DNA from 3 places in the Kluyvera sp. CHPC 1.2972 genome. Region 2 is predicted to be linked to each of the others. Evidence: predicted binding sites of a transcription regulator. Region 2 holds the regulator's gene; each other region holds the start of a gene.
The links. The regulator CRP, encoded in region 2, controls carbon source genes, mostly activating them, when cyclic AMP is high. The targets are predictions, from matches to a motif close to ATGTGANNNNNNTCACAT.
Positions count from the first base shown of each region.

Region 1: a site for CRP is predicted at 1,877-1,894, ahead of drpB (cell division protein DrpB). Genes of this name have one in related genera too.
Region 3: a site for CRP is predicted at 4,306-4,323, ahead of bhsA (multiple stress resistance protein BhsA). Genes of this name have one in related genera too.

Region 1 covers NZ_JAPKIB010000001.1:296,986-304,525, forward strand. Annotated here, with positions in the region: gene V6944_RS01555 (DNA cytosine methyltransferase) at 1-747, opposite strand, end outside; gene V6944_RS01560 (phosphohydrolase) at 782-1,492, opposite strand; gene drpB (cell division protein DrpB) at 1,538-1,819, opposite strand; gene ompC (porin OmpC) at 2,530-3,690, shown strand; gene V6944_RS01575 (N-acetylmuramic acid 6-phosphate etherase) at 3,740-4,636, opposite strand; gene V6944_RS01580 (sensor histidine kinase) at 4,805-6,424, shown strand; gene dcuR (two-component system response regulator DcuR) at 6,421-7,140, shown strand; gene V6944_RS01590 (FAD:protein FMN transferase) at 7,121-7,540, opposite strand, start outside.
Region 2 covers NZ_JAPKIB010000002.1:456,746-464,285, forward strand. Annotated here, with positions in the region: gene argD (bifunctional acetylornithine/succinyldiaminopimelate transaminase) at 1-1,053, shown strand, start outside; gene V6944_RS05600 (YccS/YhfK family putative transporter) at 1,046-3,121, opposite strand; gene crp (cAMP-activated global transcriptional regulator CRP) at 3,176-3,808, opposite strand; gene V6944_RS05610 (OsmC family protein) at 4,113-4,517, shown strand; gene V6944_RS05615 (phosphoribulokinase) at 4,614-5,477, opposite strand; gene V6944_RS05620 (YheU family protein) at 5,543-5,761, opposite strand; gene V6944_RS05625 (hydrolase) at 5,758-6,780, opposite strand; gene mdcA (malonate decarboxylase subunit alpha) at 7,029-7,540, shown strand, end outside.
Region 3 covers NZ_JAPKIB010000003.1:96,206-103,745, forward strand. Annotated here, with positions in the region: gene V6944_RS06465 (ABC transporter ATP-binding protein) at 1-202, opposite strand, end outside; gene V6944_RS06470 (TonB-dependent siderophore receptor) at 628-2,796, shown strand; gene ldtC (L,D-transpeptidase LdtC) at 2,930-3,889, shown strand; gene bhsA (multiple stress resistance protein BhsA) at 3,978-4,235, opposite strand; gene V6944_RS06485 (TetR/AcrR family transcriptional regulator) at 4,481-5,119, shown strand; gene V6944_RS06490 (glycine zipper 2TM domain-containing protein) at 5,176-5,712, opposite strand; gene V6944_RS06495 (NAD(P)/FAD-dependent oxidoreductase) at 5,932-7,236, opposite strand; gene ycfP (alpha/beta hydrolase YcfP) at 7,509-7,540, opposite strand, start outside.

The DNA.
Region 1 (7,540 bases), on a different contig from region 2:
CAGTTCATCCAGCGTCTGCATGATTATGCGGAAGGTTTTGCCGTTATCGTGGCTCTTCAGGTTTTTGACGTTTTCCAGCACAAAGATAGGCGGCCTGCGAGCATCAATAATCCGCACGACGTCGAAAAACAGCGTGCCCTGAGTATCGCAGGCAAAGCCGTGCGCCCGGCCCAGCGCATTCTTTTTTGATACCCCCGCCAGCGAGAACGGCTGGCACGGGAAGCCCGCCAGCAGCACGTCGTGCTGAGGAATCGAGGCCCGGATATGTTCCTGAGCCTCACCGTCGCTGACGTCCGGCTGATTGCTTAGCGTCACATCGCGAATGTCGGCATTAAACCGATGTTCTAGCGGGTCGCAGTACCAGTTGGCTTTGTAGGTGCGTACCGCGTGTTTGTTCCACTCGCTGGTAAACACGCACTGCCCGCCAATCGCTTCAAAACCGTGACGAATGCCGCCGATCCCCGCAAAAAGATCGACAAAACGAAATGCATACTTTGGGTAATGCTTCGACGGCTTCGGCAATAGAGAGGCCAGATGGGCGCACTCATTTTCACTCAGACGCGTGTTGGCGCGCGACAGGGTCACCACGCGTTTGACGATAGCCGGGCTCCAGTGCTGTTCCCCCACGGCACTAAGCTCAGCGACAACGGTCTTTAGATCGTAAATCTCCAGAATATGCTCAAGCAGCGTCTGAGCATCCGGTGCGTCTAACGACGCGCCCTCGTGTGATAAGACTCGTTGTTGCATAAATTTGACCAGATACAGAAAAATAAACCTGAGGTTACCATAAGTTGCCCGTATCTGGCGTCGCGAATCTCTGCAGCACCTGGGTGTCCACCGACATCGGATCGCCCGCCAGTTCCGCGCTCAGCTTGGCCATAAATTGCACGAGGAAATCCGCATTATGCTGCGCCATCTCGCGCCCTTTTTTGGTTTGCATGCTCTGCGGTAGCCGCAGCAGCTTGGTCTGGAAATGATCGAGCGCGTAAGCTTTATCATCCAGCTCACGGTTATCGGCAAAGGGATCGTCGGCATCAAATAGCGCCGCGTTCATCGCTCCGGAGATGGCAAATACTCGCGCCAGGCCGATTGCGCCTAGTGCTTCCAGCCGGTCGGCGTCCTGCACGATTCTGGCCTCTGGGGTATTCGGCGTGATGCGCGCGCTAAAGCTGTGCGCTTCAATGGCGTGGGCAACGGCGCCATAGCGCTCTACGGGAAACTGCGGGAAATCGCGCTGTAGAATCAGCAGCGTTTGCTGTGCCGATAATAAAGAGGAACGAGCGCGGTCGGGATGATTTTTCGGCAGACTGACAAGATCGTGAAAATAGCTCGCCAGCAGAATTACCGTGAGGTCGACGGGATCGTCGGCAGCAATGTGTCTGGCAGTGCGCCAGACGCGGCGAAAATGGGCGATATCATGCGCCGCATCGCTACCGACATAATGGATTTCAAACCAACGTTCAACGTCCTGCTGCCATGCTGCTAGATCCATTCCTTCACCGTGGATGAGAGTACATTGACCCCCAGCATAGCAATATTAGCGCTGTTCTTCCTGTTCCAGACGACGAGGACGCGTGTACCAGGCAATCCCGCCAAGCAGCGCGCCGACGATGCTCAGCACCAGAAAACCCAGCAGCGCGCCGATCCACTTCCCCATGGCCGAACCGATTTCACCGTCGATCGTCGCGCCGGGAATACTTTGTACGTCGCTGATGACCCACAGATAGCGCGCCATCGCCCAGACAAAATAACCGCAAAATGCGTAAAACACCCACAGCGCCAGTTTGCCGCCAGGCCCACGCTCCATTTGCTCTTCCATAAAAACACTCTCATTACGCTATTCATGTTCACTGCCACGACACCACGTCGGCAATTGATGTGATATCGGTCACATTATAACGATTAAAATGGTGCGAGATAGTCTTGCGCTACGTTACCGGTAACAAATCGACGTTAGCTTGATCTCCGGCAATTTTATCAGATGACATCTACGCCATCGGAGGTACTCCTGGCGCGGAGCATCACTCTTTATTGTTCTTCCCTTTATGCTGCCGCTGAACGATGAGCCTTTAATAATAAAAATATGATAATAATTACCAATTTGAATTCATAAAACAAATAACCATAAAGTCTTTTTCTGTATCTTTATTTTTTATGGCAATCATGACATTATCCTTCCCGTTATTAGCCTTTTGTTATGCATCAATATGTTTATGTTTTTGACCTTCCCGATCGTATGCCAGTACGGTCGGGATTTTTTTTTAACCCCCGCCTGCTTATTCACCCCAACCATAACAACATAACAAACAATCACACCGGAAAATAAATTCAATAAAAACAATAGTAAATAAAAATGAAACGCACAAAAACATATTAAATAGAATATAATTGAAACAATTTGACATATTTAATATAATTTTATTACATTTATATTTTAAAATAAAATGAACTCTCCATATACTATCCAGCAAAGTAACACCGGATGGCATTACTTATATTCATATGCGCAATAATGCAAAGGAAAATATAATGAAAATAAAAGCTCTGGCACTGTTAGTTCCAGCTTTAATGATGGCTGGTGCAGCGAATGCTGCTGAAGTTTATAACAAAGACGGCAATAAGCTGGATCTGTACGGCAAAGTCGTTGGTCTGCACTATTTCTCAGACCACAGCGGTGACAATGGCGATCAGTCATACGCGCGTCTGGGCTTCAAGGGCGAAACCCAAATCAACGACCAACTGATCGGCTACGGTCAGTGGGAATACAATATTCAGGCCGATACCCCGGAAAGCGTCAAGGGTAACTCCTGGACCCGTCTTGGCTTCGCCGGTCTGAAATTTGGCGACTTTGGCTCATTCGATTACGGCCGTAACTACGGCGCCATCTACGACATCGAAGCCTGGACCGATATGCTGCCGGAATTCGGCGGTGACAGCTACACCCAGACTGACGTCTACTTCACTGGCCGTGCTAACGGCATTGCCAGCTATCGTAACAACGATTTCTTCGGCCTGGTGGATGGCCTGAACTTTGCGCTGCAGTATCAGGGCAAAAATGAAGACGGCGGCTCCGGCGAAGGCACCGCTAATGGCGCTGGCGGCAACATGGCGAAAGGCAACGGCGACGGCTTCGCGATGTCCACCACCTATAACTTTACCGATGTTCTGCCGGGCTTAAGCGTGGGCGCAGCCTATTCCAACTCCGATCGTACCAACGATCAGGTGGTTGCTGGCGGCATCCATAACCGCTATAGCAAATACGCCGGAGGTGATACCGCTGAAGCCTGGACCATCGGTACCAAATATGACGCTAATGACGTCTATCTGGCGATGATGTATGCCGAAACCAACAACATGACCCGTTACGGCAACAATGGTATTGCCAACAAGACGCAGAACTTCGAAGCCGTAGCGCAGTACCAGTTTGAATTCGGCCTGCGTCCATCTTTAGCCTGGGTTTATTCCAAGGGTAAAGACATGGGCGGCTACGATGGTCGTCACGGTATTGAGTACACCGACAAAGCGCTGGTGAACTACATTGAAGTTGGCGCAACCTACTACTTCAACAAAAACATGTCCACCTACATTGATTACAAAATCAACATGCTGGACGATGATGTGCAGTTCTACAACGATAACGGTATCGCCACTGACGATATCCTGGCTATCGGCCTGGTTTATCAGTTCTAATCGACTGGCGTAAAAAAGCCCGCTGCGCGGGCTTTTTTTATGCTGCCAACTACGGCGCCTCTTGTAGCGCCACCCGCACAAAACCATTGTTCTGCACCAGAAGATCGTGCGCTTTCCAGGCGTCCAACCCGGTGAGCACCATCAGCACCGCCGTCTTGCACTGGTGATCGCAGCTTTCCAGCGCCGCTTTCGCGACCGCCCGGCTGCACCCACCCGCTTCCATCACGATCGCAATTTGTCGCTCAACCATGTGTGTACCGGTATCGCGGATGTCCACGCGCATATTGCTATAGACCCGACCGCTGCGGATAGCGAGCCCGGTCGTTAACATGGAGAGCACCATCTTTTGCGCGGCAATCGCCTTCGGATTGCCGTAGCCTGCCACCACTTCAGCACCCGTTTGTGGCGCAATGACAATACTGGCAAGGTCGGTTGCTTCGCTTTGTGGATTACGAGTTATCAGCGCGCGCGTTGCGCCCAGAGACCAGGCATGTCGTAGCGCGCCCCACAACCACGGTGTTTTACCGCTGACGCTTAATGCCACCAGCATATCTTTTTGCGTGAACCCAATGGCCTGAAGATCCAGCACGCCACGGTCGTAGTCCTGCGCTGCCCCCGTCATATCATGCAGCATCGCCAGCGCTCCGCCAGCAATCAGCCCCATGACCGGGTGTTTTTCATCCGGGGAAAATTCGTTTGCGGTGATTACCGCATTGCGCCCGGAAGCACCGGCGCCAACCATCACCACACGCCCGCCGTGGCTGAGGGTTGCCACAGCGTTATCAATCAGCAGAGTGATGTCGTCGAGGCAAGGAGTAATCGCATCAGCAATGCGTTTATCTTCTTGATTAATCACGTTCAACATATCACGGGTAGACAGTCTATCAATCTCAGCCGTCGTTGAATTACGTCGTTCCATGACTGAACCGGCAAGCTTAATGCTCATAAACGGACTCCTTATTATGGGTTCTGAAGCAATACTAAAGTGTTTCGTATGGATTGCTCTGCGAGAACGGTCACAAAGAGAGGTTTGGTTTTGTAAGGGAGGATAGCTTTATGAAATCAGGCACATCGGCGATAATGTGTTTTTGACCTCTGATAATAAAAGGTGTTAATGCACGCCATGCAGCAAACTCAGCCCCAACCAAAGCGCCCCATGAAGCTCAGTACGCTGGTGACGCTGATGGTCTGCAGCGTCATTATTTCCGTGTTACTGGTGGTTTACGCCTTCTACTTTGTGCAGATAACCAAAGCCACCCGTTCCGGCGTAGAAGATACCGCCTTTGCCATTGCCCGTACGCTGGCCAACTCTCCGGATATCAAGCGCGGGCTGAGCGGGCCGCCGGACCACAATAGCATTCAGCCTATCGCCAGCGCCGTACAGCAGCACAACGGTTTACTGTACGCGGTTGTCACCAACATGGACGGCGTTCGCTATTCACACCCGAACGCGCATCTGATAGGCCAGAATTTTATCGGTACCGATCTCCAGCCTGCGCTGAAAGGCAAAGAAAACCTCTCGATTAACCACGGCGTGCTGGCCGAAGCCATGCGCGTGTTCACGCCTATTTATAACGACCGGCACCAGCAGATTGGCGTGGTGATTGTCGGCATTTCGCTGCAAAAAGTGGATGAGCAGATTAGCGCCGCCCGCCAGAATGCGATTTGGTTCGTGCTGTTTAGCGCCATCGTCGGTGTATTGGGTGTCTGGGGGCTGGTGCGGGTGCTTAAAAACATCCTGTTTGGTCTCGAACCCCACGAAATTTCTAGCCTGTTCGAGCAGCGCCAGGCGATGCTGCAATCGATTCGCGAAGGGGTCATTGCCGTCGATGCCAAAGGCCGGGTGACGTTGATTAATCAGGCCGCGCGGCAAATCCTGTTTTCACCTCAGGCCCCTGCGCTGGGCGCAGTACAGCATGCGCCGCTGCTGTCGAGCCTGAAAGAGGTGCTGGACAGCGGTACGCCCGTCGAAAACCGCGAAATCGGCTGTAACGGTCGTCTGCTGCTGTGCAACACCGTGCCGGTGCTCAACAACCGCCGCGTGATTGGCGCTATCACCACCTTCCGCGACAAAACTGAAATCAGCCAGCTGATGCAGCGAATGGATGGGCTGGTCAACTATGTTGATGCCCTGCGAAGCCACTCCCATGAGTTTATGAACAAGCTGCATGTGATTCTGGGGCTGCTGCACATGAAACGCTACGATAAGCTGGAAGGTTACATTCTGCAGACCGCGCAAAACTACCAGACCGACATTGGCACCTTGCAGCATAAGATCAAATCACCGATCATTGCCGGTTTCCTGCTGGGTAAAATCAACCGGGCGAGCGATGCCGGGATCGCGCTGACGCTGGCCGAAGAGAGCCAGATCCCGGACAACGCAAATGAAGAGCAGGTTGCCGTGCTGGTAACGGTGCTGGGTAACCTGATTGAGAACGCGCTGGATGCGATGGCGGACCAGGGCGAAGGCGAAATTGGCCTGCTGCTGCACTACCAGAATGGCTGGCTCAGCGGCGAGGTTAGCGACGATGGCCCGGGTATTACCGCCGATCGTATCCATGCCATCTTTAATAAAGGATTTTCCACCAAAGGCGAAAACCGTGGTGTCGGGCTGTTTTTAGCCCGTCAGCAGACGGAGAATCTCGGCGGGACACTTTCCGTCGAGTCAGAGCCGGGCGTGTTTACCCAATTTTTTGTTCAAATTCCCTGGGATAGCGAGAGGACAAGCGCGTGATAAATGTTTTAATTGTCGATGATGATGCCATGGTGGCCGACCTGAACCGCTGCTACATTGAGCGCGTTGATGGGTTTGTCTGCTGTGGTATCGCCTCCACGCTCCAGCAGGCGAAAGATAAAGTGCAGGATGCTTGCCAGACCATCGACCTGATTTTACTGGATGTCTATATGCAGCAGGACAACGGTCTGGATCTGTTGCCTATCGTGCGCGACTCGGGTCGCGCCATCGACGTGATTATGATTTCATCCGCCTCGGACGCCGCCACCGTGCAAACGTCGCTGCGCTATGGCGTGGTGGATTATCTCATCAAGCCGTTCCAGTTTCCGCGCTTTGAAGAGGCGCTGCTGAGCTGGCGTGAGAAAAAGCAGTTGATGGGTAGCCACGCCTACTACGAGCAGGCTGACGTCGATCGCCTGCTGCACGGCGGCACGCCAGAATTAGCGGACACGAAGCGGCTGCCAAAGGGGCTCACGCCGCAGACGCTGCGCACACTGTGTCAGTGGATAGATGCGCATCCTGAGACCGAATTTTCCACCGACGATCTGGCACAGGCGGTCAATATCTCGCGCGTGTCCTGCCGTAAATATCTTATCTGGCTGGCGCAGATTAATATTCTGTTCACCAGCATTCACTACGGCGCGACCGGCCGTCCGGTCTACCGCTACCGTTTGTTGCAGGAGCAGTATGCTCTGCTCAAACAGTACTGCCAGTAAGACGGTACTCGCTGTCCAGCAGCGTAAAACGATAGAGGTGGGATGAAGAGAGCACCACCTCTTTGTTTTTGGTCACAAAAATAGCTTCAATATCCGGGCGCGAACGCAGCGCCGCACACCCTTTTTCCACGCCCATGCCGTACATCAGCGTGGTCCAGATATCGCCGTCAATCGAGTCGGCGCTGATGATAGTCACGCTGTCCAGCTCATTATCCAGCGGATAGCCGGTGCGCGGGTCGAGAATATGGTGATAAAGCTGACCATGTTGCTCAAAGAAGCGCTCATACACGCCGGAAGTCACTACCGATTTATTCTCAATCTCCAGCGTGCCAATCATTGCTCCGGACGTGGAGAACGGTTTTTTCAGGCCAATTGACCAGCCGCCTTCCGGCGAGCCCAG
Region 2 (7,540 bases):
CTGGGCCACTGTCATCCGGCGCTGGTTGAGGCGCTGAAAACCCAGGGCGAGACGCTGTGGCACACCAGTAACGTTTTCACCAACGAACCCGCGCTGCGTCTGGGCCAGAAGCTGGTAGACGCGACCTTCGCCGAGCGCGTGGTGTTTATGAACTCCGGGACGGAAGCGAACGAAACCGCCTTTAAGCTGGCGCGCTACTACGCATCCACCCGTCATAGCCCGTACAAAACGAAAATCATCGCTTTCCATAATGCCTTCCACGGCCGTTCGCTGTTTACCGTCTCCGTTGGCGGGCAGCCGAAGTATTCCGACGGCTTTGGCCCGAAACCTGCCGATATCGTCCACGTGCCGTTTAACGACCTGCATGCGGTGGAAGCGGTGATTGATGACCATACCTGCGCCATCGTGGTTGAGCCGATTCAGGGCGAAGGCGGCGTGCTGGCGGCGACCCCTGAGTTCTTACAGGGCCTGCGCGCCCTGTGCGATAAGCATCAGGCGCTGCTGGTATTTGATGAAGTACAAAGCGGTATGGGGCGTACCGGCTCACTGTTTGCCTATATGCACTATGGCGTAACGCCAGATATCCTTACCAGCGCCAAAGCGCTGGGCGGCGGCTTCCCGGTGAGCGCGATGCTGACCACCAATGACATTGCCAGCGCATTCCACGTCGGCTCACATGGCTCTACCTACGGCGGTAACCCGCTGGCCTGCGCGGTAGCGGGCGCGGCATTCGATATTATCAACACCCCGGAAGTGCTGAACGGCGTGAACGCCAAGCGCGAGCGCTTTGTGCAGCACCTTCAACATATCAACGCGAAGTACGATGTCTTTAGCGACGTGCGCGGTATGGGCCTGCTAATTGGTGCAGCGCTGAACGAGAAATACAAAGGCCGGGCGCGTGATTTCCTCTACGCGGCGGCGGACGTTGGCGTGATGGTACTGAACGCAGGGCCGGATGTGATGCGCTTTGCGCCATCGCTGGTGGTGGAAGAGGTGGATATCGACGAAGGGATGCAGCGCTTCGCTCAGGCGGTCGCTAAAATCGTTAGCTAGCCCGTCGTTTTAACCAGCCTCCCTGACGGGGGCGCTGTCGCCAGGCCACCGATGAGATGGTGTGCATGGTGCTCAGATGCCCCAGAATACGCTGAAGATGCTGTTCCATGGTGCTTAGCGGCCCGTGGGACAGCGCGTCCGGCGACTCCATGATATTCACCTCACCGCTACTTCCTGCCTCATCGTACTCCAGACGCTGCTGACAGCGCTGAAGGGCAACCTCACAGGATTCCAGATACTGCTGCGCCAGATCCGGCGTCAGCATATTGTGCTCGCGCGCTAGCGTGGTCATGGCATTAATGTGCTCGACGATAAACTGACTATGGGTGACCCACAGCTTCATATCTTCCAGATAACGCGAGTTGAAGCCCGGCTCCTGCATCGCCTGATTCAGCGTGTTGAAGAGGGTGTTGTGGGCCTGGTTGACGCGCATACGCTGATAGGCAAGCTTTGGCGCCTGCGGGTCGGGGCTTAAGATGAGACGAATGGCCTCCTGGTCTGCCTCCAGCGCCGCCTGAGCGTTTTGCCGTAGCTGGCCGCTTTGCCACTGTGGCCACAGCCAGATCATGCCGCCAAAGGCGATCAGGCAGCCGATGATGGTGTCGATAAAGCGGGCGACGATAAACTGCTCGCCGTTCAGCGTCAGAATCTGCAGGGTATACACGGCGGTAATCGTAAAACCGACGGTGGCCCAGCCATAGTGGCGGCGGATAATCAGGTAGCTCCCCAGCGTGACGATAAGCATGCCTGTCAGCGCCAGCCCTTCCGGCGCGTGGAAGTGCAGGACAACGGCGGCAATCACCAGCCCCGCCAGCGTGCCCGCTGCGCGGTGGAAAATACGCACACGGGTCGCGCCGTAGCCGTTCTGCGTGACCAGCAGCACCGTCATCAGGATCCAGTAAGGCTTCGGTAGGTGCAGTGCGGCGCCCATCAGGCTGGCGATGCTGAGCATCACGCTGAGCCGGGCGGCATTGCGCAGAGCCGGGGATTTCAGCGACAGGTAGTTTTTAAGCGCGGCGAACAGCGGCAGGCGGCGCTGTTTATCGGCCATCAGGTCACGCGGATAGAGCGGACGCTGAGAGCGCAGCACACGGGCAATGCGGCTGAAATGCCAGGCGCAGAACTGGCCGACCGGGTTATCCGGATGCTGGTCGGCAATTTTTTCCAGCGCGCCGATCTGCTTATCCATATTGAAGCGGGTCGGGTAGCGATGATAGAGAATGTCGTCCGCCAGTACCCTCAGGCGTGCCGCGACGGTTTGGGCGTTCCAGCGGATCACCGCTTCGGCGTGGCTGCGTTCAACCAGCTTTTGTACCTCTTCCGGTTGGTGCAGGCTGACGGAGATATGCTCCTGTAAATCGAGCCCCACCTGGAAAGCACGCAGCAGGCGCTTGTAATCGTTATGCTGGTTAGCCGCAAGCATGTGCAACTGCTGGTAGCATTGGGAAATCAGATCCACCACTTTCTGCTGGCGAGTGAGTAGCGGCGGCAGCGCGGTGCTCGGATCGGTGTGCTGGGTCAGCAGGCTATATTTGGCCTCGCAGTATTCGGCAAGCTGGCGGTAGAGCAGGCTCAGCGATTCCCGCAGCGGCTGTTCGCGCCACATCCAGAACCACCACCAGTTAAACAGCCCGTACCACAGCGTGCCCAGCGCGTAGAGCAGCAATGGCTCCCATATAGGCATGTTTCCCGCCAGGCTTAGGGTAAAGATGGAAGCAATCAGCGAGGCGGGCAGCAGCCGCCCGTGCAGCGCGCTGATTTCCGCCGTGACGCCCAGCAGCAGCGCCAGCCCGGTGAGGATCAACGGTAGGGGAATGTCGTGTTCCAGCAGCAGCTGTACGGCAAGGCTACAGCCAGCAAACAGGCAGCCGCCAATAATCAGGCGCTTAAAAAAGCGTTTATGCGGCGTGTCGAGGCCAGCGATATTGCAGCAGGCGGGCACTAAGGAGAACAGCAGACCTTGCTGGAGGTGGCCGAGAAGCAGCCCAATGGCAACCGGCAGGCATAACACCAGCGTTTGCCGCAGTGCATAGTTGACTTCCGGGTGGTAAATCAGCCTGCGCCACATAGGGGGAAAACAAAAATGGCGTATTGCTTTCACAATACGCCATTTTGGGCCGGATTAGCGGGTACCGTAAACGACAATGGTTTTGCCGTGCGCGGAGATCAGGTTCTGATCTTCCAGCATTTTCAGAATACGGCCCACGGTTTCACGGGAGCAGCCAACGATCTGACCGATTTCCTGACGGGTGATTTTAATCTGCATACCGTCTGGGTGGGTCATAGCATCAGGCTGTTTCGCCAGGTTCAGCAGGGTCTGTGCGATACGACCGGTAACGTCCAGGAAGGCCAGGTTACCGACTTTTTCGGAAGTGACCTGCAGACGACGCGCCATCTGAGAAGAGAGACGCATCAGAATGTCCGGGTTAACCTGGATCAGCTGACGGAATTTTTTATAAGAGATTTCAGCAACTTCACAAGCGGTTTTTGCTCGTACCCATGCGCTGCGTTCCTGGCCTTCTTCGAACAGACCCAGCTCGCCGATAAAATCGCCCTGGTTGAGGTAAGAGAGGATCATCTCTTTGCCTTCTTCGTCCTTGATGAGTACAGCCACGGAGCCTTTTACGATGTAATACAGCGTCTCTGCTTTTTCACCCTGGTGAATCAGCGTGCTCTTCGATGGGTACTTATGAATATGGCAATGAGACAAGAACCATTCGAGAGTAGGGTCTGTTTGCGGTTTGCCAAGCACCATGCGCGGTTATCCTCTGTTATAAGCTCTTCCCAGCGGCAAAAACATTGCAGCCACTGGTTGCAATAGTATCCTTCCCGTTACCTGGGAAGTCGGCTGTCGAATAGGGTCGCAGCCTGTAATGTGATGTCCTCTGCATACATGCAGTACGTTTATGTATTACCGTAGCATCCTGACTGTTTTAGCATAGCTTTTGCCGTGTGTCTCCTGGTGTCTCGCTTCAGCATGACGTCGATCGCCTTCCATTGCGAGAATTGTTATGTGCGCGTAATCTGAGAAGAAAATTGCAACCTGGGAGTTAAATATTATGCAAGCGCGTGTGAAATGGGTTGAGGGGTTAACCTTCCTCGGTGAGTCAGCTTCAGGCCACCAAATTTTGATGGACGGTAACTCTGGCGATAAAGCGCCAAGCCCGATGGAAGTGGTGCTGATGGCCGCCGGCGGTTGCAGCGCGATTGACGTGGTCTCCATCCTGCAAAAAGGTCGCAATGACGTGACCGACTGCGAAGTGAAGCTCACCTCCGAGCGTCGTGAAGAAGCCCCGCGTCTGTTTACGCACATCAATCTGCACTTTATCGTCACCGGTAAAGATCTGAAGGATGCGGCGGTATCACGCGCGGTGGATCTGTCTGCTGAGAAATACTGCTCGGTTGCGCTGATGCTCGAAAAAGCGGTGAACATCACCCACTCTTACGAAGTGATCGAAGGCTGATTACATGCCAGACGTAGCCCGGCCGAACGCAGTGACGCCGGGGCCATTCCCGGCGTCGGTGCTTGCGCACCTCGTCCGGGCTACCTGGTCTTGATGCTAGTTCCTGCCTTCCATCAGCCGCTGCACCAGCGGCGTCATGATTAATTCCATTGCCAGCCCCATCTTCCCGCCGGGAACGACCAGCGTATTCATATGCGAGATAAATGAACCCTGCAACATGGCCAGTAGCCACGGGTAGTCGATGTGGTCGAGATTACGGAAGTGAATCACCACGAAACTCTCGTCCAGCGACGGAATGCTTTTTGCCGCAAACGGGTTCGAAGTGTCGACCGTCGGCACGCGCTGGAAGTTGATATGGGTGCGGGAGAACTGCGGGGTAATGAAGTTGATGTAGTCTTCCATCGACCGTACCACCGAATCCATCACCGCTTCGCGGGAGTGACCGCGCTCGCTGGTGTCGCGGATCATCTTCTGAATCCACTCCAGGTTAACAATCGGTACCACGCCGACCAACAGATCGACATGGCGAGCCACATCGTGCTGCGGGGTAACGACGCCACCGTGCAGTCCTTCATAGAACAGCACATCGGTCGGTTCCGGCAGCGGCTGCCACGGCGTAAACGTGCCGGGCACCTGGTTCCACGGCACCGCTTCGTCGTAGGTATGCAGGTATTTGCGCGATTTCCCTTGCCCGTTCAGGCCGTAGTCGCGAAAGGTCTGTTCCAGCAGGCCAAAGTCGTTGGCATCCGGCCCGAAGTAGCTGATATGGCGGCCAAGGTCACGGGCCTTGCGGATAGCCATATCCATTTCAGGGCGGGTATAGCGGTGAAAGCTGTCGCCTTCGACTTCCGCCGCGCGCAGGTTGAGCTGAGCAAAGATTTTACGGAACGCGAGGCTGGTGGTGGTGGTTCCTGCTCCGCTGGAGCCGGTAACGGCAATGACCGGATGTTTGGCAGACATGCGAATAACTCCCTGAACAGACGACAACGGAAGCGGGTAAAACGCTCCCTATCGTTAGAGTATAGTTAACCGCGAAATTGGTTACGGGGCATGATGTTGACGGTCTCGTGAAGCTCAGACCAGACCAGCACCGCTTCGCCTGTTTGTAGCTGGTGTTTGACGTCGGCGACCTTTTGCGCAAGTGAACGTTCATATTCACCATAATCAGTGCCTTCGCGCAAGACAAAGCTTTCAATCAGATTATCCAGCGTCTCCGGGTCGATATCCTGCCAGGGAATCATCATGCTTTTGCTCCTAGCCACGGCATCAGCCAGTTGGGGATGCGTTTTTCCAGCCACATTTCCGGGTGACGCAGGGTGCCGCCGATAAACCCGACATGGCCGCCGTACTCAGTAAGCTGGTAGACGACGTTATCCGGCAGCTCTTCCTGGGCAGGAATAGAGTGATGGTCCATAAACGGATCGTCTTTTGAGTGGATGATCAGCGTCGGCTTGGTGATTTTGCTTAGGATCGGCATCGCACTACATTGACGGTAGTAATCGATCGCGTCGGCGAAGCCGTGGATCTTCGAGGTGATCGAATCGTCGAACTCGCGGATGCGGCGCATGCTTTTCAGCTGACGCAGATCCACCGGCAGCGAGCCGGGGTAGGCTTTGAGCTTACGAGCGGCGTTGCCTTTCAGCAGATTCAGCAGATAGCGCTGATAGACCCGCGAGAAGCCTTTATCCATATGGTAGCTGCAGGCTTCCAGCATAAACGGCGCGGAGACAATCACTGCCGCATCTATCGGCACGTCATCACCCTCTTTGGCCAGCAGGCAGGCTAGCATATTGCCGCCAAGCGAGTACCCGACCGCTGCCGTTGGCGCTTTACCATATTCACGCTGCAGCCAGTTCAGGAACCAGGTGCCGTCTTCCGTTTCACCCGAGTGATAAATACGGTTCAGACGGTTCGGCTCGCCGCTGCAGCCGCGAAAATGCATCACCACACCCAGCCAGCCTTGCGCTTTCGCCGCGTTAATCAGGCCATGCGCGTACGGGCTGTGCAAACTGCCCTCCAGACCATGAAACACCACCAGACGAGGCTTATGCAGCGCACCCGCCGGGTCTTCACTCCACGCTAAATCGACGAAGTCGCCGTCCGGCAGCTCAAGGCGTTGCCAGTGCGGGGTGAATTGCAGTTTGCGACGAAGCAGGCGTGGCAGCATGGTCTGAAGATGACGGTTGCTGATACCGCGCATGGGGACGAAGTCCGCGCTGCTGGAGATGTCGATACTGAGATCGTGGTGGGTTGTTTCAGTCATAACTCGGCGATGTTTACCTGGAATCTGCGCCTACTATACCGTCACTTTGCCATCGTGTTTATGAAAATGAGGCATCGGTAGTCGTTTTTATCCCGTCAGGATCTGATCCTAATCACAATTTGTTACTTCAATTATTACTCTCAGGCTAATGATTCTCTCCTACGCTTAATTGATGACTTTCTCGCCAGGGTGCACAATCTTTTCAGTGTTAAGCAATCAAAATGATTAGCTGAATCAGGAGGTTAATAATGTTATCTGGGCAAACACCAGCACGCGTCTGGAACACACGCCGCACCGAAAAACAGCGACGTCTGGCTTCCGTACCGGTGCAGGGTAAGGTTCTGCCGACCGCAGACCTGACCGCAATGCTGGAAAAACTGATCGCGCCGGGTGACCGCGTGGTATTAGAAGGGAATAACCAAAAGCAGGCAGACTTCTTGTCCCGCATGCTGGCAGAGGTTAACCCGCAGATTGTGCACGACCTGCACATGATTATGCCGAGCGTCGGCCGCAGCGAGCATCTGGATATCTTCGAAAAAGGGATCGCCCGCAAGCTGGACTTCTCCTTCTCCGGTACCCAGAGCCTGCGCATTTCGCAGCTGCTGGAAGATGGTCTGCTGGAAATCGGCGCCATCCACACCTACATCGAACTCTATTCCCGTCTGTACGTTGACCTGTCGCCGAACGTGGCGCTGATTGCTGGCTTCAAGGCCGACCGCAAAGGTAACCTCTACACCGGGGCGAGCACCGAAGATACGCC
Region 3 (7,540 bases), on a different contig from region 2:
CGCCCAGCGGTTTGAGCATCCGCGCCATGGTGTTGAGTAAGGTGGATTTACCGGAACCGTTGGCGCCCGCCAGCACCGTCATCTTGCCGACGGGGAGGGTCAGGCTGATGTTATCAACGATGCGCTGGTTGCCGTAACCGGCGCAAAGGGACTCCAGCACTATCCCGCGTTCCTGAGGGGCGTTTTGTTGCCGCTGTGGCATGTTTCTTTCTCTCCGGCCGCAACGACGTGGTATCGTTCTGCACTTTAAATAAATCTCATTCTCTTTTGATCATGCAATGTCGTAATGTAGTAGTCAATAGCACTACATTATCACTTCATTTCATAAGGGATAGGCCGTGCAGCGCAATTTACACCGCTAACAAAAAACAATAAAAACATTTATATTCAACACATTATGAATACAACCTCTCTTTCCCGCCTTCACACTTTGGCTCATTTTGAGTCCCCGATAAATTTATTGCTGATTGGATTTACTACTACATTTTTGCATGTTTGAATGATTCTCAATTACATATCCTGAACATCCCGGCTTGGTGTGAATGGGTAATTTTGGCTTTTCAGGGCAATGATTTTTATCAATTTTGACTGCCATCCTTCGGCAGTTTTTTTATGGGAAACAGAGAGATGACACAGTTATTCCCGACGTTCACGGGAAAATCCGGACGCGCACTTTTTTCACTGGTTTTTCTGGGGGCGGTCGGTTCTCCTTCGCTGATGGCGGCAGAAAATACCCCGAGCGGCGATAGCGCGAAAAAAGAAGAAGCGATGACGGTGATAGGCACCGCGCAGGCTGACCAGACGGTTACCGAAGGGTACCAGCCCATCAGCAGCGCCACCGCAACCCTCACCTCGATGCCGCTGCTCGATATTCCGCAGGTGGTCAACACGGTGAGTGACAAAGTGCTGGAGGACCAGCACGCCACTTCGCTTGACGAGGCGCTGTATAACGTCGCCAACGTGGTGCAAACCAACACCCTGGGTGGCACCCAGGACGCCTTTACCCGCCGTGGCTTTGGTGCTAACCGCGATGGTTCGATCATGACCAACGGCCTGCGCACCGTACTGCCACGCAGCTTTAACGCCGCCACTTCTCGCGTGGAAGTATTGAAAGGCCCAGCCTCTACTTTGTACGGGATCCTGGACCCAGGTGGCCTGATTAACGTCGTTACCAAGCGCCCGGAACGCACCTTCTCCGGCGATATTTCCGCCACCTCCAGCAGCTTTGGCGGCGGCACCGGGCAAATCGATGTGACCGGTCCGATTGAAGGCACCCGTCTGGCGTATCGCCTGATTGGTGAATACCAGAATGAAGATTACTGGCGCAGCTTCGGCAAAGAGCGCAGCAGCTTTATTGCCCCTTCCCTGACGTGGTTTGGCGACGATGCGACGGTAAACCTCTCCTGGTCACACCGTAACTACAACACGCCGTTCGACCGTGGCACCATTTTCGACCTCGATACCGGGCATGCGGTGAAGGTGCCGAGCAAAGAGCGTTTTGATGAGCCATTCAACATTACCGACGGTAATTCCGATCTGGCGCAGCTCAATGCGGAATACCGTCTGAACAGTCAGTGGACCGCCCGCTTCGATTACAGCTTTAGCCAGGACATGTACAGCGATAACCAGGCGCGCGTGATGGCTTACGATGCGAAGACCGGCAACCTGACCCGACGCGTCGATGCGACCCAGGGCTCTACCCAGCGTATGCACTCTACGCGGGCAGATTTGCAGGGTAATGTGGTAATTGGCGGCTTCTATAACGAGCTGCTTACCGGTATTGCTTACGAGAATTATGACCTGCTGCGTACCGATATGATTCGCTGCAAGAACGTCAAAAATGGCTTTAACATTTATGACCCGGTTTACGGCTCGCTGAGTAAATGTACCAGCGTCTCCGCAGCCGACAGCGATCAGCGTATTCAGCAGGAGACCTACGCCACCTACGTGCAGGACGCGCTGTATCTGACCGATAAATGGATTGTGGTGGCAGGCGCGCGCTACCAGTATTACACCCAGTACGCGGGTAAAGGCCGTCCGTTTAAAGAGAACACCGACAGCCAGGATGAAAAGCTGACGCCGAAGCTGGGTATGGTCTACAAGCTGACGCCAAACGTCTCGCTGTTCGGCAACGTGGCGCAGTCGTTTATGCCACAGTCCTCGATTGCCAGCTATATCGGCGATCTGCCGCCGGAAGAGTCCACGGCCTACGAGATGGGCGCGAAGTTTGACCTGTTCAACGGCGTGACCTCGAACATCACCTTCTTTGATATTCATAAGCGCAACGTGCTGTATACCGAGACCATCGGCGACGAAACCTACGCTAAAACGGCGGGTAAAGTGCGTTCACGCGGGATTGAAGTGGATGTCGCAGGTTCACTCACCGACAACCTGAACGTGATTGCCAGCTACGGCTACACCGATGCGGTGGTGACCGACGATCCTGACTACAAAGGCAAACCGCTGCCGAACGTACCGCGCCATACCGGTTCACTGTTCCTGACCTATGACATCAACAACGTCTACGACAGCAACACCCTGACCCTCGGCGGCGGCGGCCACGCCCTGAGCCGTCGTTCAGGCACCAACGGCGCGGATTATTACCTGCCGGGCTACGCGGTGGCCGATGTCTTTGCGGCTTATAAAATGAAGCTGCAGTATCCGGTCACGCTGCAGCTGAACGTCAAAAACCTGTTCGATAAGACCTACTACACCTCGTCTATCGCCAGCAACAACCTGGGTAACCAGATTGGCGATCCGCGCGAAGTACAGTTCACGGTGAAAATGTCCTTCTAACCGCCAGCGGCCCCACTCTCGGGGCCGCCTTTACATACTCTTTCAAACCCTTAGCACTTCCCTACAGTTCCCTTCCGCATAATAGTCGCTTTAACTTTTAAGCAACATATTGCGACTTTGAGGGATTAGAGTAATGAAACAAACTCTGCAACTTTCGCGCTGGCTACTGGGATTACTTCTCGTTGCCAGCGTGGCGCTGCCCGCCAGCGCCAACAGCTGGCCGTTACCGCCGCCCGGCAGCCGTCTGGTCGGCGAAAACCGTTTCCACGTCGTCGAGAACAACGGCGGTTCACTGGAATCTATCGCCAAAAAATACAACGTTGGTTTCCTCGCCCTGCTTCAGGCCAACCCCGGGGTCGATCCTTACGTGCCCCGTGCCGGTAGCGTACTGACCATTCCGCTGCAAACGCTGCTGCCGGACGTTCCGCGCGAAGGTATTGTGCTGAATCTGGCTGAGCTGCGTCTGTACTACTATCCGCCGGGTAAAAATACGGTCACCGTCTACCCTATCGGCATAGGCCAGCTAGGCGGCACGACGGTGACGCCAACGATGGTGACTACCGTCTCCGATAAACGCGCCAACCCGACCTGGACACCAACAGCGAATATCCGCGCCCGCTACAAAGCCCAGGGGATCGATCTGCCTGCGGTAATGCCTGCGGGGCCGGACAACCCAATGGGCCACCACGCCATTCGCCTGGCGGCCTACGGCGGCGTGTATCTGCTCCACGGCACCAACGCCGATTTTGGTATCGGTATGCGCGTCAGCTCCGGCTGTATTCGTCTACGCGATGGCGACATCAAAGCGCTGTTTGACCAGGTGACGCCGGGAACCAAAGTGACCATCATCAACACGCCAATCAAGACATCGGTCGAGCCAAACGGTGTTCGTCTGGTGGAGGTTCACCAGCCGCTGTCCGAACATATTGATGACGATCCGCAGACGCTGCCTATCGTGCTGAACGCCAGCATGCAGGCGTTCAGCCAGAATGCGAATACCGACGCAGCCGTGATGAACAAAGTGATGGACGTACGCTCCGGGATGCCGGTTGATGTCACCCGTCACCACGACGTCGCGCAGCAAAATATGTAGCACAACCCATAAAGAAAAAGGCCCTGAGCGGGATGCGCTCAGGGCCTTTTTTATAGCAGTGACATAAGCATTATGAGGGTTTTAATGCTTATTTATAGATAACTGCGGTGCCGTGCAGGTTGTTTGGACCGCTGACAGAAGTGATACGGAACGATTTCGCGCCCATGTCTTCTGCTTTCTGAGCCAGTTCTTGTTCCAGAGACGCCAGGTTAGGGCCTGCGGAAGCAGAGATGCTGCCGACTTTATGCTGGTCTGCCGGAGTAGACTGCACTTCAACGGCAGCAAAGCTTGCGAATGATAGGGAGCTCAGTATGGCTGCGATGGCCAGAGTTTTTACGGTTTTCATGATTTTTACCTTTGCAGATGATTTTTGTAGGTCAGACGTTATTAACTTAACGATCGATAAATTAATCATAATGAGATCCAGGTCACACGTCAACGTATTTTTATAACGATCGTTTATTTAATAAAGATTCATATATTTTTCATATGAATATGTTCTTTTTATTTTTCCTCACGAAGCGCTAGCCCCTTCCGGGGATTATTTTTATAATGAACGTTCACTAAACACCGACTAAGGTAGGCGGCACGATGACAACTGACACGCAAAGTTGCGCGAAAAAAGGCCGCGGTCGACCTAAAGTATTCGACCGGGAAGCGGCGCTTGATAAAGCGATGACGCTATTCTGGCAGTATGGCTATGAAGCAACATCCCTCTCCGACCTCGTCGAAGCCACGGGTGCAAAAGCGCCGACGCTATATGCCGAGTTTGTGAATAAAGAGGGGCTGTTTCGCGCCGTTCTCGATCACTACATCACGCACTTTGCCTCAAAAAATGAAGCCTGCTTGTTCTGTGATGAGCAGCCGGTGGTGGAAGCGCTACGCAACTACTTCACCGCGGTAGCTACCTGCTTTACCAGCAAGGACACACCGGCGGGCTGCTTTATGATCAATACTTCGGCGGCGCTGGCAGCGTCATCGAAAGAGATTGCGAAGACCATTAAGTCTCGGCATGCGGTACAGGAGCAGACGCTGAACCAGTTTCTTCAGCTGCGTCAATCGCGAGGGGAAATTCCGGCGGGGAAAAATGTTACCGAGCTGGCGCTGTTCTTGAGCTGTATTCTGCAAGGTATGTCCATTAGCGCCCGCGAAGGGGCCAGCTTTGATACCCTGATGCAGATAACCGACACCACGCTACGCCTCTGGCCGCAGATGATTGCCCCATCGTAAAAAAAACGCCCCGCCATCTGAGTGATGGCGGGGCGAACAACTGACTACCTGCTATTTTAGGCTTTATTCAGTACCAGCTGGCCGTTGCTATCCAGCGGGATCTGGCTACCAGGCTGTTTATCCATACGGATTTTTCCCTGCTGATCGCCAATTTTGTAGGTCACATCATAGCCGAGCGTCTTTTCGGATTTGTCATACACCGTTTTACAGCGCTGCTCGTTGGTGGTGTAGGTGTCATTATTCTGCATCGCACCCTGCACCTGGTTACCGGCATAGCCGCCGCCTAACGCGCCGACCACAGTGGCCACGCTTTTACCGTGCCCGCCACCAAACTGATGGCCAATCACGCCACCTGCCACCGCACCCAGCACGGAACCGGCGATACGGTTTTCATCCTGTACCGGACGACGATGCGTCACTGCGACGTTGCGGCACTCCTGCCGCGGATTTTTGACGGTTTCCTTGATAGGCGTAGCGGAAATGACCTGCGCATACTGCGGGCCACGGTCGAAAACGTTCATACTCGCTACGGCGGCGACCCCAAGCGCGGCGGCAACGCCAATACCTATACCCGCCAACATTGATTTATTCACGGGAGATCCTCCTTTGTTGCTATTGCTAACAATTGTGCAACCGATCGTTAGCAGTGCCTATCAGACAAAAACTCAAAAGCAGGATTTTATGTGGGGAGATGGGTGTTTCGGAGGATTCTGAAGATGGAATGTCCCGGCGTCGCGACGCTCGGCCGGGCTACTCGTCGCTGCTGTAGCCCGGCCGAGGCGTTAGCGCCGACGCCGGGAACAGCACGATGATTAATGCAGTTTCAGACGCGGACGAATCACGCGGTTGATGCTGCCAACCAGCATCATCAGGCCAGTTTTCACGTAGCCGTGCAGCGCAATCTGGTGCATTCGGTACAGAGAGATGTAAACCATACGCGCGATGCGCCCTTCAATCATCATCGAACCGCGCATCAGGTTGCCCATCAGGCTGCCGACGGTGGAGTAGTTGGAGAGCGATACCAACGAGCCGTGGTCTTTGTAGCTATAGGCTTTCAGCTCTTTGCCCTTCATCTGCGCCAGAATGTTATTCAGTGCGCAGGTCGCCATCTGGTGCGCCGCCTGAGCGCGCGGTGGCACAAAGCCGCCTTCCGGACGTGCGCAGGAGGCACAGTCGCCAATCGCGTAGATATCAGGGTCACGGGTGGTTTGCAGCGTTGGCTCCACCACCAGCTGGTTAATACGGTTGGTTTCCAGGCCACCGATCTCTTTCATAAAGTCCGGCGCTTTAATCCCTGCCGCCCAGACCATCAGATCGGCCTGAATATACTCGCCGTCTTTGGTGTGCAGGCCGCCTGCGTCAGCGCTGGTGACCATCGTTTGGGTCAGCACACGCACGCCCATTTTGGTCAGCTCGCTGTGCGCGGCACCGGAGATACGCGGTGGCAGCGCAGGCAGAATACGCTCACCGGCTTCCACCAGCGTCACGTTCAGCGCTTCGTTGCTTAAGCCTTTATAGCCGTAGCTGTGCAGCTGTTTCACCGCATTGTGCAGTTCAGCCGACAGCTCAACGCCGGTCGCCCCGCCGCCAACAATCGCAATGTTTACCTTGCCATTTGCGCCGAGGTTCGCCGAGTACTTCAGGAACAGGTTGAGCATTTCCTGATGGAATCGACGCGCCTGATGCGGGTTATCGAGGAAGATGCAGTGCTCTTTCACGCCCGGGGTGTTGAAGTCGTTGGAAGTACTGCCCAGCGCCATCACCAGCGTGTCGTACGCCAGCTTGCGCTCAGGCACCAGCAGTTCGCCCTTCTCATCGCGCAGTTCAGCGATAGTGAGGGTTTTCGCTTCGCGGTTGATATCCATCACCGAACCCAGCTGGAACTGGAAGTGGTGGTTACGCGCATGCGCCAGATAGCTCAGTGCATCCACGCCTTCATCAAGAGAGCCCGTTGCCACTTCATGCAGCAGCGGTTTCCACAGGTGGCTGTGGTTACGATCCACCAGTGTGATTTTCGCTTTTTTACTGCGGCCAAGCTTTCTACCCAGTTGAGTAGCCAGTTCCAGGCCGCCAGCACCACCACCCACAATTACGATTTTTTTCATTGGCGTAGTCATGTGACCCCCTTAAAATTTATTAACCAATTGTTAATTAAAAGTTATGAATATAGCCTTTAATTAACAACAAGTTACTTGTGTGAAACCATTCAGCTGCAATGAGAATAACATGAATGGTGCATTGGTCATACCAAAATTGATGTGCATCAAGTTTTATCGCGCAGAAGTTGAGCGAACGGTATTTTGATAGCCGAAAAACAGTGAGCAACGGTTAAAAATTAACAAAAAAAAGCCCCGGCAACGGAGCGTTGCCGGGGCGCTTTGCGGGTCTCTTAGCCTAAGGTTTTAAAGGCTTTGATTCGCT